2 regions of the Kitasatospora sp. P5_F3 genome follow, and region 2 is predicted to be linked to the other one. Evidence: riboswitches for the same ligand, from Rfam matches in the RefSeq annotation. Region 2 holds a riboswitch; the other holds the start of a gene.
What was found. Region 2 has a riboswitch for glycine ahead of gcvT (glycine cleavage system aminomethyltransferase GcvT). Riboswitches for the same ligand answer to the same signal wherever they lie in the genome.
Positions count from the first base shown of each region.

Region 1: another riboswitch for glycine. It lies ahead of gcvP (aminomethyl-transferring glycine dehydrogenase); the one in region 2 lies ahead of gcvT (glycine cleavage system aminomethyltransferase GcvT).

Region 1 covers NZ_JBFUMY010000013.1:11,663-17,026, reverse strand. Annotated here, with positions in the region: gene gcvP (aminomethyl-transferring glycine dehydrogenase) at 1-2,601, opposite strand, end outside; glycine riboswitch at 2,840-2,946, opposite strand; gene ACXJMZ_RS11860 (PRC and DUF2382 domain-containing protein) at 3,150-4,205, shown strand; gene ACXJMZ_RS11855 (MFS transporter) at 4,342-5,364, shown strand, end outside.
Region 2 covers NZ_JBFUMY010000002.1:66,048-71,411, forward strand. Annotated here, with positions in the region: gene gcvH (glycine cleavage system protein GcvH) at 1-310, opposite strand, end outside; gene gcvT (glycine cleavage system aminomethyltransferase GcvT) at 387-1,505, opposite strand; glycine riboswitch at 1,657-1,759, opposite strand; gene ACXJMZ_RS01525 (enhanced serine sensitivity protein SseB) at 1,879-2,688, shown strand; gene ACXJMZ_RS01530 (enhanced serine sensitivity protein SseB C-terminal domain-containing protein) at 2,800-3,567, shown strand; gene ACXJMZ_RS01535 (ABC transporter permease) at 3,990-4,970, shown strand; gene ACXJMZ_RS01540 (ABC transporter substrate-binding protein) at 5,118-5,364, shown strand, end outside.

The sequences.
Region 1 (5,364 bases), on a different contig from region 2:
GAACCGGTCGATCTCGCCCAGGTCCTCGGACTCGGTCGGCTCGATCATCAGCGTGCCGGCCACCGGGAAGGACATGGTCGGGGCGTGGAAGCCGTAGTCGATCAGGCGCTTGGCGATGTCGTCCACGGTCACCCCCGTCTCCTTGGTGAGCGGACGCAGGTCGATGATGCACTCGTGCGCGACCAGACCGCCGGGGCCGGTGTAGAGCACCGGGTAGTGCGGGGAGAGCCGCTTGGCGATGTAGTTGGCGTTCAGCACCGCGACCTGGGTGGCGCGCTTGAGGCCCTCGCCGCCCATCAGCCGGACGTACGCCCAGGAGATCGGCAGAATGGCCGCCGAGCCCCACGGAGCGGCCGAGATCGGGCCGACACCGGTGGCCGGGCCCGCCTCGGGCTGCAGCGGGTGGTTCGGCAGGTACGGCGCCAGGTGCGAGCGCACCGCGACCGGGCCGACGCCCGGGCCGCCGCCGCCGTGCGGGATGCAGAAGGTCTTGTGCAGGTTGAGGTGCGAGACGTCCGCGCCGAACTTGCCCGGCTTGGCCAGGCCGACCAGGGCGTTCAGGTTGGCACCGTCGACGTACACCTGGCCGCCGGCCTCGTGCACGGCCGCGCAGATGTCGGTGATCTGGGTCTCGAACACGCCGTGGGTGGACGGGTAGGTGACCATCAGCACGGCGAGCTGGTCGCGGTGCTGCTCGATCTTGGCCTGCAGGTCCTCGACGTCCACGTCGCCGTCGGTCAGGGTCTTCACCACGACCACCCGCATGCCGGCCATCACGGCGGAGGCCGCGTTGGTGCCGTGCGCGGAGGCCGGGATCAGGCAGATGTCACGCTGGGTGTCGCCGTTGGCCCGGTGGTACGCGCGGACCGCGAGCAGACCGGCCAGCTCGCCCTGCGAACCGGCGTTCGGCTGGATGGAGACCGCGTCGTAGCCGGTCACCTCGACCAGCTGCTGCTCCAGCTGCCGGATCAGGGTCAGGAAGCCCTCGGCCTGGTCCACCGGGGCGAACGGGTGCAGCTGGCCGAACTCGGGCCAGGTCACCGGCTCCATCTCGGTGGTCGCGTTGAGCTTCATGGTGCAGGAGCCCAGCGGGATCATGCCGCGGTCCAGCGCGTAGTCCCGGTCCGAGAGGCGGCGCAGGTAGCGCAGCATCGCGGTCTCCGAGCGGTGGCTGTGGAAGACCGGGTGGGTCAGGTACTCGTCCTCGCGCAGCAGCCCGGCGGGCAGCGCGTCGGCGGCCTCGGCGACCTCGGCGGTGACGCCGAAGGCGGCCCAGACGGCGGCCAGGTGCTCACGGGTGGTGGTCTCGTCGCAGGAGATCGAGACCAGGTCCTCCGAAGCCTGGAAGACGTTCACGCCGTTGGCACGGGCGGCGGCCACCACCGCGGCAGCGCGGCCCGGCACCTTGGCGGTGACGGTGTCGAAGAACTGACCGGTGGTCAGCTCGACGCCGCCCGCACGCAGGCCCTCGGCCAGCGCGGCGGCGTAGCGGTGGGTCCGGCGGGCGATGTCGGCCAGGCCGTCCGGGCCGTGGTAGACCGCGTACATCGAGGCCATCACGGCCAGCAGCACCTGGGCGGTGCAGATGTTGGAGGTGGCCTTCTCGCGGCGGATGTGCTGCTCGCGGGTCTGCAGCGCCAGGCGGTAGGCGCGGTTGCCGTCGGCGTCCACCGAGACGCCGACCAGGCGTCCTGGCAGGCTGCGGGCGTACGCGGCGCGGACCGCCAGGTAGCCGGCGTGCGGGCCGCCGAAGCCCATCGGGACACCGAAGCGCTGCGAGGTGCCGCAGGCGATGTCGGCGCCGAGCGAGCCCGGCGACTTGAGCAGGGTGAGCGCCAGCAGGTCGGCGGCGACCGCGACGATCGCGCCCAGGCCGTGCGCCTGCTCGATCACCGGGGCCAGGTCGCGGACCGCGCCGGAGGCACCCGGGTACTGGAGCAGCACGCCGAAGACACCGCGCTCGGCGATCTCGGCCGGGATGCCCTCGGACAGGTCGGCGACGACCACCTCGACCCCGGTCGGCTCGGCCCGGGTCTGGATCACCGCGATGGTCTGCGGCAGGGTGTCGGCGTCGACCAGGAAGACACCGTTCTTGACCTTGCCGACCCGGCGGGCCAGCGCCATCGCCTCGGCGGCGGCGGTGCCCTCGTCGAGCAGCGAGGAACCGGAGGTGTCCAGGCCGGTCAGGTCGGCGACCACGGTCTGGAAGTTGATCAGGGCCTCGAGCCGGCCCTGCGAGATCTCCGGCTGGTACGGCGTGTACGCGGTGTACCAGGCCGGGCTCTCCAGCACGTTGCGCAGGATCACCGGCGGGGTGAAGGTGCCGTAGTAGCCCAGGCCGATCATCGGCTGGAGCACCTGGTTGCGGTCCGCCAGCTCGCGCAGCTCGGCGAGCACCTGCGCCTCGCTGCGGCCGGCCGGCAGGCCGAGCGCGGTCAGGCTCTTGATCGCGTCCGGCACGGCGGCGTCGGACAGCTCGTCCAGCGAGCCGTACCCGACCTGCGCCAGCATCTTCTCCTGGGCGGCGGCGTCGGGGCCGATGTGACGGTTCTCGAAGGGGCTCGACTGCTCGAGCTCGGTGAGGGTCGGCTGGGCATTCATGGGGTCGAGGCCTCCTGGTCACGGACCGGCGGGGGCACGCACGCCGGACGGCAACACCACCGGGGGACGGCGGAGCCGGGGACGAACGAGCCCGTCAGGCCTCCCCCTCTGTCATCGGTACCTGAGAGCTTCGCCCGCACGCGGAGGCCCGGGAGCCGCCCCGTCGGCTTGCACCGTCGGTGAGGGTGGGGTCCGTCGGCTCCCTCGCCGTCGGTCCTGCCCTGCTTTCCAGAGTGACCTACCCCGCACGGTACGGATGCCTGAGAGATTCCGGGGAGGGTTTGCTCCTTCGGCGTCCCCGTGACACCACGTGCAACGGTGCGGGGACTCTCCCGAGCGGGGTCGGCAGTCGCGGCCCAGGGTACCAGCGGAGCGCCGGTTGATCACGGGTGCCCCGGCTCGACTGCCAGGGGTTGTCTGACAATCCGACGTGAATTGTCGGACAACCCCTCCAGCCCCGGACGGGTGCACCTGGCTCGCCACCGTCCCTTTGATGGCTTTTCGTGTGAAGTGCGGCCGTCCAGCTCCTTCGGCCGCCCCCTGACGGTGTGTCAACGGGGCTTTCGTACCTGCTGGAGGACAGCGTGCAGACCGACATCGACCCGCGAGACCTGATCGGCCACAAGGCGGTCGACCGGAACGGCGACAAGATCGGCACGGTCGACGAGGTCTACCTGGACGACGCGACCGGCGAGCCGGAGTGGGCCGCTGTCCGTACCGGGATCTTCGGCCGGGACGCCTTCGTCCCGCTCACCACCAGCGAGTTCTCCGGGGAGGAGCTCAAGGTGCCGTACGACAAGTCGCTGATCAAGGACTCTCCCGACTTCGGGGTCGGCCAGCACCTCTCCCCCGCCCAGGAGCTCCAGCTCTACCGCTACTACGGCCTGGACGCGGGCGGTGCCGTTCCCCCGGCCGCGGCCAGGAACGGGTCGGGGACCAGCCAGGACCTCGACTTCGGCACCCTCAGCAAGGAAACCAGCATGAATGCTTCACCCGCCGCCGCCGCGACCGTGGCGGCCGCCCCGATGGCCTTCACCGCCACCCACGACACCCAGGCCGCCAAGCAGCAGCCCGAGCCGGTCATCACCCCGCCCAACCCCACCGCCACGGTCCCGACCGTGCCCGGCAACGCGCCCGCCGATCCGGTGGAGATCACCTGCCGCGAGGAGCGGCTGGACGTCACCACCGAGTGGCACGTGCTGGGGACGGCCAAGCTGCGCAAGTACGTCACCACCGAGGCCGTCGAGCGCAAGGTGCCGGTGGTGAAGGAACGGGTCCGGGTGGAGCGGGTGCCGGTCACCGAGGCCGAGCGGGCCGCGCTCAGCGAGCAGGAGATCGCCGAGGCGGTCGAGGAGGTGACGCTCCGGGAGGAGCGGCCGGTGGTGCGCAAGTACCTGGCACCGGTCGAGCGGGTCCGGATGGTGGTCGAGCGGTTCACCGAGGAGGCGGTGGTCCGCGACGAGCTGCGCCGCGAGCAGGTGGAGATCCACGACAGCACCACCTCCTCGCCGCCCGCGCCCGCTTCGCCACCGGCGCCCACGTCGCCACCGACGGCCGCCTCGAACACCGGCCAGCTGCGCCCGGAGCCGCTCCGTCCGTCCTGACGCCTCGCCACTTTGCCAAAGCTTCACCAAGCAATATTTGACACAGTGAAGTATCTGACGGCATCTTTACTTCAGTTCATTGACTTTCTCCCACCTGAAGCTCTCCGCCCGGGTGGCCCGAACTGGAGGAAAATCCGTGAGGCCGAGCAGCGCGCGCGTGCTCCCCGCCCTGGTGTTGGCGATGCTGGCGTTCAGCGTGGTGCAGACCGCGGTCGTCCCGATCCTGCCGTCACTGGCCAAGGAACTGGACGTCTCCGGTTCGAACATCACCTGGCTGATGACGGCGAACCTGCTGTCCGCCGCCGTACTGACCCCGCTGCTCGGCCGCTTCGGCGACCTGCGCGGCCGAAAGCCGATGCTGCTGGTGTCGCTCGGCGGCCTGGTCGCCGGGTCCGCCCTGGCGGTCGGCACCCACTCGTTCACCTGGCTGGTGGTCGCCCGCGTCCTGCAGGGCGCGGGCGGCGGGGTGCTCCCGCTGGCGATCAGCATCGTCCGGGACGAGCTCCCCAAGGAGAAGGTCACCGGCGGCGTGGCGCTGATCAGCGCCTCGATGGGCGTCGGCAGCGGCCTCGGCCTGGTCGCCACCGGCATGCTGTTGGAGCACTGGAACTACAAGTCGATCTTCTGGATGGGCCTGGCCTTCGGCCTGCTGGCCGTCGTCCTGGTGATCTTCCGGGTCCCGACCGACCCGGTGGTGGACAAGAACGGCGGCGCCGACCCGCTCGGCGCACTCACCTTGGCCGGCTGGCTCTGCGCCCTGCTGGTCGCGGTCAGCCAGGGCAACACCTGGGGCTGGACCTCCACCCGCACCCTCGGCCTGTTCGCGGTCGCCGCCGTGATCGCACTCATCTGGGGCTTCATCGAGGTCAAGGTCGCCCACCCGCTGGTCGACATGAAGATGATGGCCCGTCCGGCCGTCGCCTTCACCAACCTCTCCGGGCTGCTGATCGGCTTCGGCATGTACGGCTCGTTCATGGTGATCAGCAACTTCGCGCAGACTCCCGAGAAGGTCGCGCACTACGGCTTCACCGCCAGCGTGCTGCACGCCGGTGTGATGCTGCTGCCCTCCGCGATCGGCTCGATGGTCGCCGCCCCGGTCGGCGCGCTGCTGATCGCCCGCCGCGGGCCCCGGCTGCCGCTGGTCCTCGGTGGCCTGCTG
Region 2 (5,364 bases):
CCTTGAAGAGCCAGGCGTCCCCGAACGGCGAGGAGTTGACCAGGGCCGGGTCGTCGATGACGGCCTGGTTGATCTCGGTCACCTCGCCGGTGACGGGGGAGTACAGGTCGCTGACCGACTTGGTGGACTCGAGCTCGCCACAGTCCTCACCCGCGGTGACGGTGGCACCGACCTCGGGGAGCTGGACGTAGACGATGTCGCCGAGGGCGTCAGCCGCGTGCGCGGTGATGCCGACCGTCGAGACACCGTCCACGGCCTCGGTCAGCCACTCGTGCTCCTCGGTGTACTGCAGGTTCGTGGGGTTGCTCATGGCGTCATTCTCCAGGATCGCAAGAGGGTAGGGCGAAGCCGTCCGCTGTGCGGACCGGTCTGAAAGGGGGTCAGGATCAGCGGGCGCGCTTGTAGAACGGCAGCGCAACGACCTCGACCGGCTCGTGCTTGCCGCGCACGTCGACGGCCACCGCGGTGCCGGGGGCGGCGTGCGCCGCGTCCACGTACGCGATGGCGATCGGCTTGCCCAGGGTGGGGGACGGGGCACCCGAGGTGATCCGCCCGATCGGGGTGCCGTCCGTGCTGACCACGTCGTACTCGGCGCGCGGGACGCGCTTGCCCTCGGAGACCAGGCCGACCAGCTTGCGCGGCGGGTTGGCCTCGGCCTGCGCGGCGGCGGCCTCCAGGGCCTTGCGGCCGACGAACTGACCGTCGTTGGTGGTCTTGTCGAAGCGGACCACCCGGCCCAGGCCGGCGTCGAACGGGGTCAGGTCGGTGGAGAGCTCGTGCCCGTAGAGCGGCATGCCGGCCTCCAGGCGGAGGGTGTCGCGGCAGGACAGGCCGGCCGGGACCAGGCCGACGGGGGTGCCGGCCTCGGTCAGCGCGTTCCACAGGTGCTCGGCGTCGGCCGGGGCGCAGAAGACCTCGAAGCCGTCCTCGCCGGTGTAGCCGGTGCGGGCCAGCCAGACCTCGCGGTCCGCGACGGTGGCGGGCAGCAGCGCGTAGTACTTGAGGCCGGGCAGGTCGGCGTCGGTGACCGAGGCCAGGATGCCGTTGGCCTCCGGGCCCTGGACCGCGATCAGCGCGTAGGCGTCCCGGTCGTCCCGGACCACCGCGTCGAAGCCGGCCGCGCGCTCGGTCAGCGCGTCCAGCACCACCTGGGCGTTCGAGGCGTTGGCGACCACCATGTACTCGGTCTCGCCGGTGCGGTAGACGATCAGGTCGTCCAGGATGCCGCCGTCCTCGCGGCAGATCATCGTGTAGCGGGCGCGCAGCACGCCGAGCGCGGAGATGAAGCCGACCAGCGCGTGGTCCAGCAGCTCACCGGCCTGCGGGCCCGTCACGGTGATCTCGCCCATGTGCGAGAGGTCGAAGAGACCGGCCTTGGTGCGGACCGCGAGGTGTTCCTCACGCTCGCTGCCGTAGCGGAGCGGCATGTCCCAGCCGGCGAAGTCGGTCATGGTCGCGCCGAGCGAACGGTGCAGCGCGTCGAGCGCGGTGAGGCGAGGGGACATGGTGACTGGACTCCTTGGCAGCAAACGGGCATGCAGGGGTGGAGTCTCCCCGTCTGTCGTCACAACCTGAGAGCTTCACCGCTCATCCAAGGATGGCGGCTTGCACCGTGGGTGGGCGCACGGCGCGGCCGTGTCCACTTTCCAGATCTGCCTCGCCCGGGCGGTAGGGGTGCCTGAGAGATTCCGGGGAGGACTTGCTCCTTCGGCGCCGGCCTGTGCCACGAGGGCAGTCCGGACTCTCCCGCGCGGGTTCGAGCGGCCAGTGTGAAGTTGTGGGCGGGGTCATCATGGCACGAGTCGGTACCCCGGGGGGAGGGGGCCCCGACCGCTACGCTTTCGCAGCACAGACCTAGAGGGGCGGTACCAGAGGGCGATGGGTTACCCGGCGGGCGACACAGGGGCACAGGCGTGGGCCGAGCCGGGCACGGCGCCGCCCGGCGGCAGCTGGCCGGTCAACGAGCTGGAGCAGGTGCTGACCGCCGCACTCGGCGACCCGGGCGCGACGCCCCGGGTGATCGAGGTGCTGGCGCGCAGTCAGATCTGGATCCCGCTCCCCGCCGGGGCGGACCCGCAGGGCAGCGGTCTCGATCTGCCCACGATCGAGCTGGCGGGCTCCCCGTACGTCCCGGTCTTCTCCTCGCAGGAGACCTTCCTGCAGCAGGCGCCGGGCCTGGCCTGTGCGGTCGCACCGGCCTGGGAGTTCGCCCGGGGGCTGCCGCTCGGGGTCGGCATCGCGGTCAACCCGGAGGCGCCGGTGGGTATCCCGGTGCCGCCGGAGGGGGTCGGCGAGCTGCGCCGGGGGCCGCAGGGCGAGCGCTGGGAGCAGCAGCCGGACGGAGCCAGGGTGGCCCTGCGGGAGCCGGAGCCGGCCGAGGAGCCGTACGCCTTCCTGGGTGCCGCGATCACCGAACTGGCGGAGCTGCCAGGTGTACTGACGGCCCGTCGGGTGCTGGCCGGGGTGGAGCGGGACGCTCCGGTGCTGTTCATCGGGGTGCAGCTGGACGCCGGCTGGCCGGCCGACCCCGGGCAGGTGAACGAGGCGCTCGGCCGGGCGCTCGGAACCACCCCGCCGCCGTGGGGCGTCCATCTGGTGCTGCTGGATCTGGTGGCCGATCCGGTGGTGGAGTGGATGCTCACCCGGGTACGCCCCTTCTACGTGCGTTCCGGAGCGGTCCCCGGCTGATCCGACCGGTGACCCACCGGTACGGGGCGGCGGTATGACGGCTGTCGGGCCGGGCCAATAGGCTTCGCTCGGAGCCCAGGGCGGGACGGGCGGAAACGGGCGGAGCGAGGTATGAGCGCGGGAGCGACGGCAGACGGCGCGATCGAGCGCGCCCTCGGCGAGGTCGCGCCCGACCGCTTCGACGCCTACGAGCGGCTGCTGTACGCGCTTGCCGAGGGCCGGGTCTGGATGCTGCTGTGGCACGGCACCCCGGGCAGCCCGGACGCCCAGTACGGGAACATGGAGCTCGGCGGCCACGGCTACGCCCCCGCCGTCACCTCGCCCGAGCAGCTGGCCGCGAGTGGCTGGGCCCGCAGTCACGAGGTGATCTCGGGCCCGGAGATCGCCAACGCGCTGTACCGGACGCGCTGGGGCCTGTGGCTCAACCCGCACGTGCCCGGCGGTGGCGTCGGGGTGCCCTGGGCCGACCTGCGGCGGATCGCCGCCGGTCTGGACCGGCTGCCGGCCGGGCCGCTCCAGCTGTCCGAGCCGGTGGTCCAGGCGCCGCAGTTCTACGCCCAGCTGCAGCGCGAGGCGGCCGAGGTGCGCCCGGTCCGGGCGCTCCGGCAGGCCTGGGTGCGTCCGGCGCTCGGTGAGCCCTACCTGGCGATCGGTCTCGACCTGTACGACACCTCGCCGCCCGCCGTCGAGGCGGCCAGGGCGCTGGTGCAGCGTGCGGTGCCGCAGATCCCGGCTGGGCTGCCGGTCTCCACCGTGGTGCTGGCCGACGAGTGGGACCCGGTGGCGCTGTGGATGCGCGCCTTCGCCCGCCCGTTCTTCGACCGGGAGGCCCGACCGTACCCTGCCCAGGGGTACTGGCCGCACCAGCCCTGGCAGTGAAACCCCCTGCTCCGACAGGGTAGTTGGGGTACGTCCCGATTGTTCATCTACGCGCATCTTGACATACATGTAACAGCTGTGTGAAGAGCGTTATTCGGCAAGGTCACGAGTGCATGCGGACAGATCACAGTTGGGCATCCTTCGGTTGTCAGGTCTGGCGTATGGCAACCCGAATGCCAGAGAGTCTGCCCAAAGCGGTTCATGGGTTTGGCCGACCCGGTCCTGCAACTCCCTTGCTTTCCAGCATCCTTCGTACACCGCCGCATCAGCGGCCGGGCAGCACCGCACCGACGCACCAGCACCACCACCGCACCAGTACGCGACACCGGACCACCCTTCGGGCCCGGGCCCCACCGGGCCCGCCGCCCGTGCGTGTCCGGACCGTGGGCCGGCCACCGTCGGCGAGGGGAACGAACTGAGACATGAGCACTTCCACTGAGAGCACCACCGACGCTCCGCTGCCAACCGCAGTACCGGCCAAGCGGATCGAGGGCCGTTCACCAGGCCGGATCGCCTGGGACCGGCTCAAGCGCGACAAGGTCGCGTTGGCGGGCGGCGTCGTGGTGCTGCTGCTGATCCTGGCCGCGGTCTTCGCGCCGGTGCTCACCTCGCTGCTCGGTCATCCGGTCGACGAGCCGCACCCGGACCAGATCAACCCCGACCTGGGCCTGCCCAACGGCTCCTTCGGCGGTATGAGCGCGGACTACCTGTTCGGCGTGGACCCGACCTTCGGTCGCGACGTGTTCAGCCGGATCGTCTACGGCGCGCGCATCTCGCTGACCGTGGCCCTGCTCGCGGCCGCCGTCTCGGTGGTCATCGGCGTGCTGATGGGTGTCACGGCCGGGTACTTCGGCGGCTGGGTCGACGCCGTGATCAGCCGGGTGATGGACGTCCTGCTCGCCTTCCCGCAGCTGCTGTTCAGCATCTCGCTGGTGTCGGTGATGCCCAACTCCCTGCTGGGCCTCGACGGCAGCGGGGTCCGGATGGCGATCCTGGTGCTGGTGATCGGCTTCTTCGGCTGGCCCTACATCGGACGCATCGTCAGAGGCCAGGCGCTGTCACTGCGCGAACGGGAGTTCGTCGACGCGGCCCGCAGTCTCGGGGCCGGCCGGGTGCACATCCTGCTCCGGGAGCTGCTGCCCAACCTGGTGGCGCCGATCCTGGTGTACTCGACCCTGATCATCCCGACCAACATCCTCAGCGAGGCCGCACTGAGCTTCCTGGGCGCGGGCGTCAAGCCGCCGACCCCTTCCTGGGGCCAGATGCTCTCCGAGGCCACCAAGATCTACCAGGTCGATCCGACCTACATGGTGATCCCCGGCCTGGCGATCTTCGTCACCGTCCTCGCCTTCAACCTGTTCGGCGACGGACTGCGTGACGCGCTCGACCCCAAGGGCAACTGAGCCCCGAGGCGAGCACCAACTGCCCCATCCCGCAAGGCCGTCCGACCCCCATCGGCGGCCGGTCCACCACGCGGCCCACCCACTTGGGGGATCACAGCCCCCCGGCGGACCGCTCAGGCCCGCACTTCATCAGGAGGATCCGTACCCATGACGCGTAACAGGACGCTCGCCGCCGCCGCCCTGGTGGCAACGCTGGCCCTCACCGTCTCCGCCTGCGGCGGCTCGAAGGGCGGCGGCGCCGGCGACGGCGCCAGCACGTCCGCCTCGAAGGGTGGCTTCAACGCCGCTGTCGACAAGGTGCACAACCCCTCCGACAAGAAGGGCGGCACCCTCAACCTGTGGTCCAGCACGGACGTTGACTCGCTGGACCCGGGTCGTGCCTACTACGCCTCGG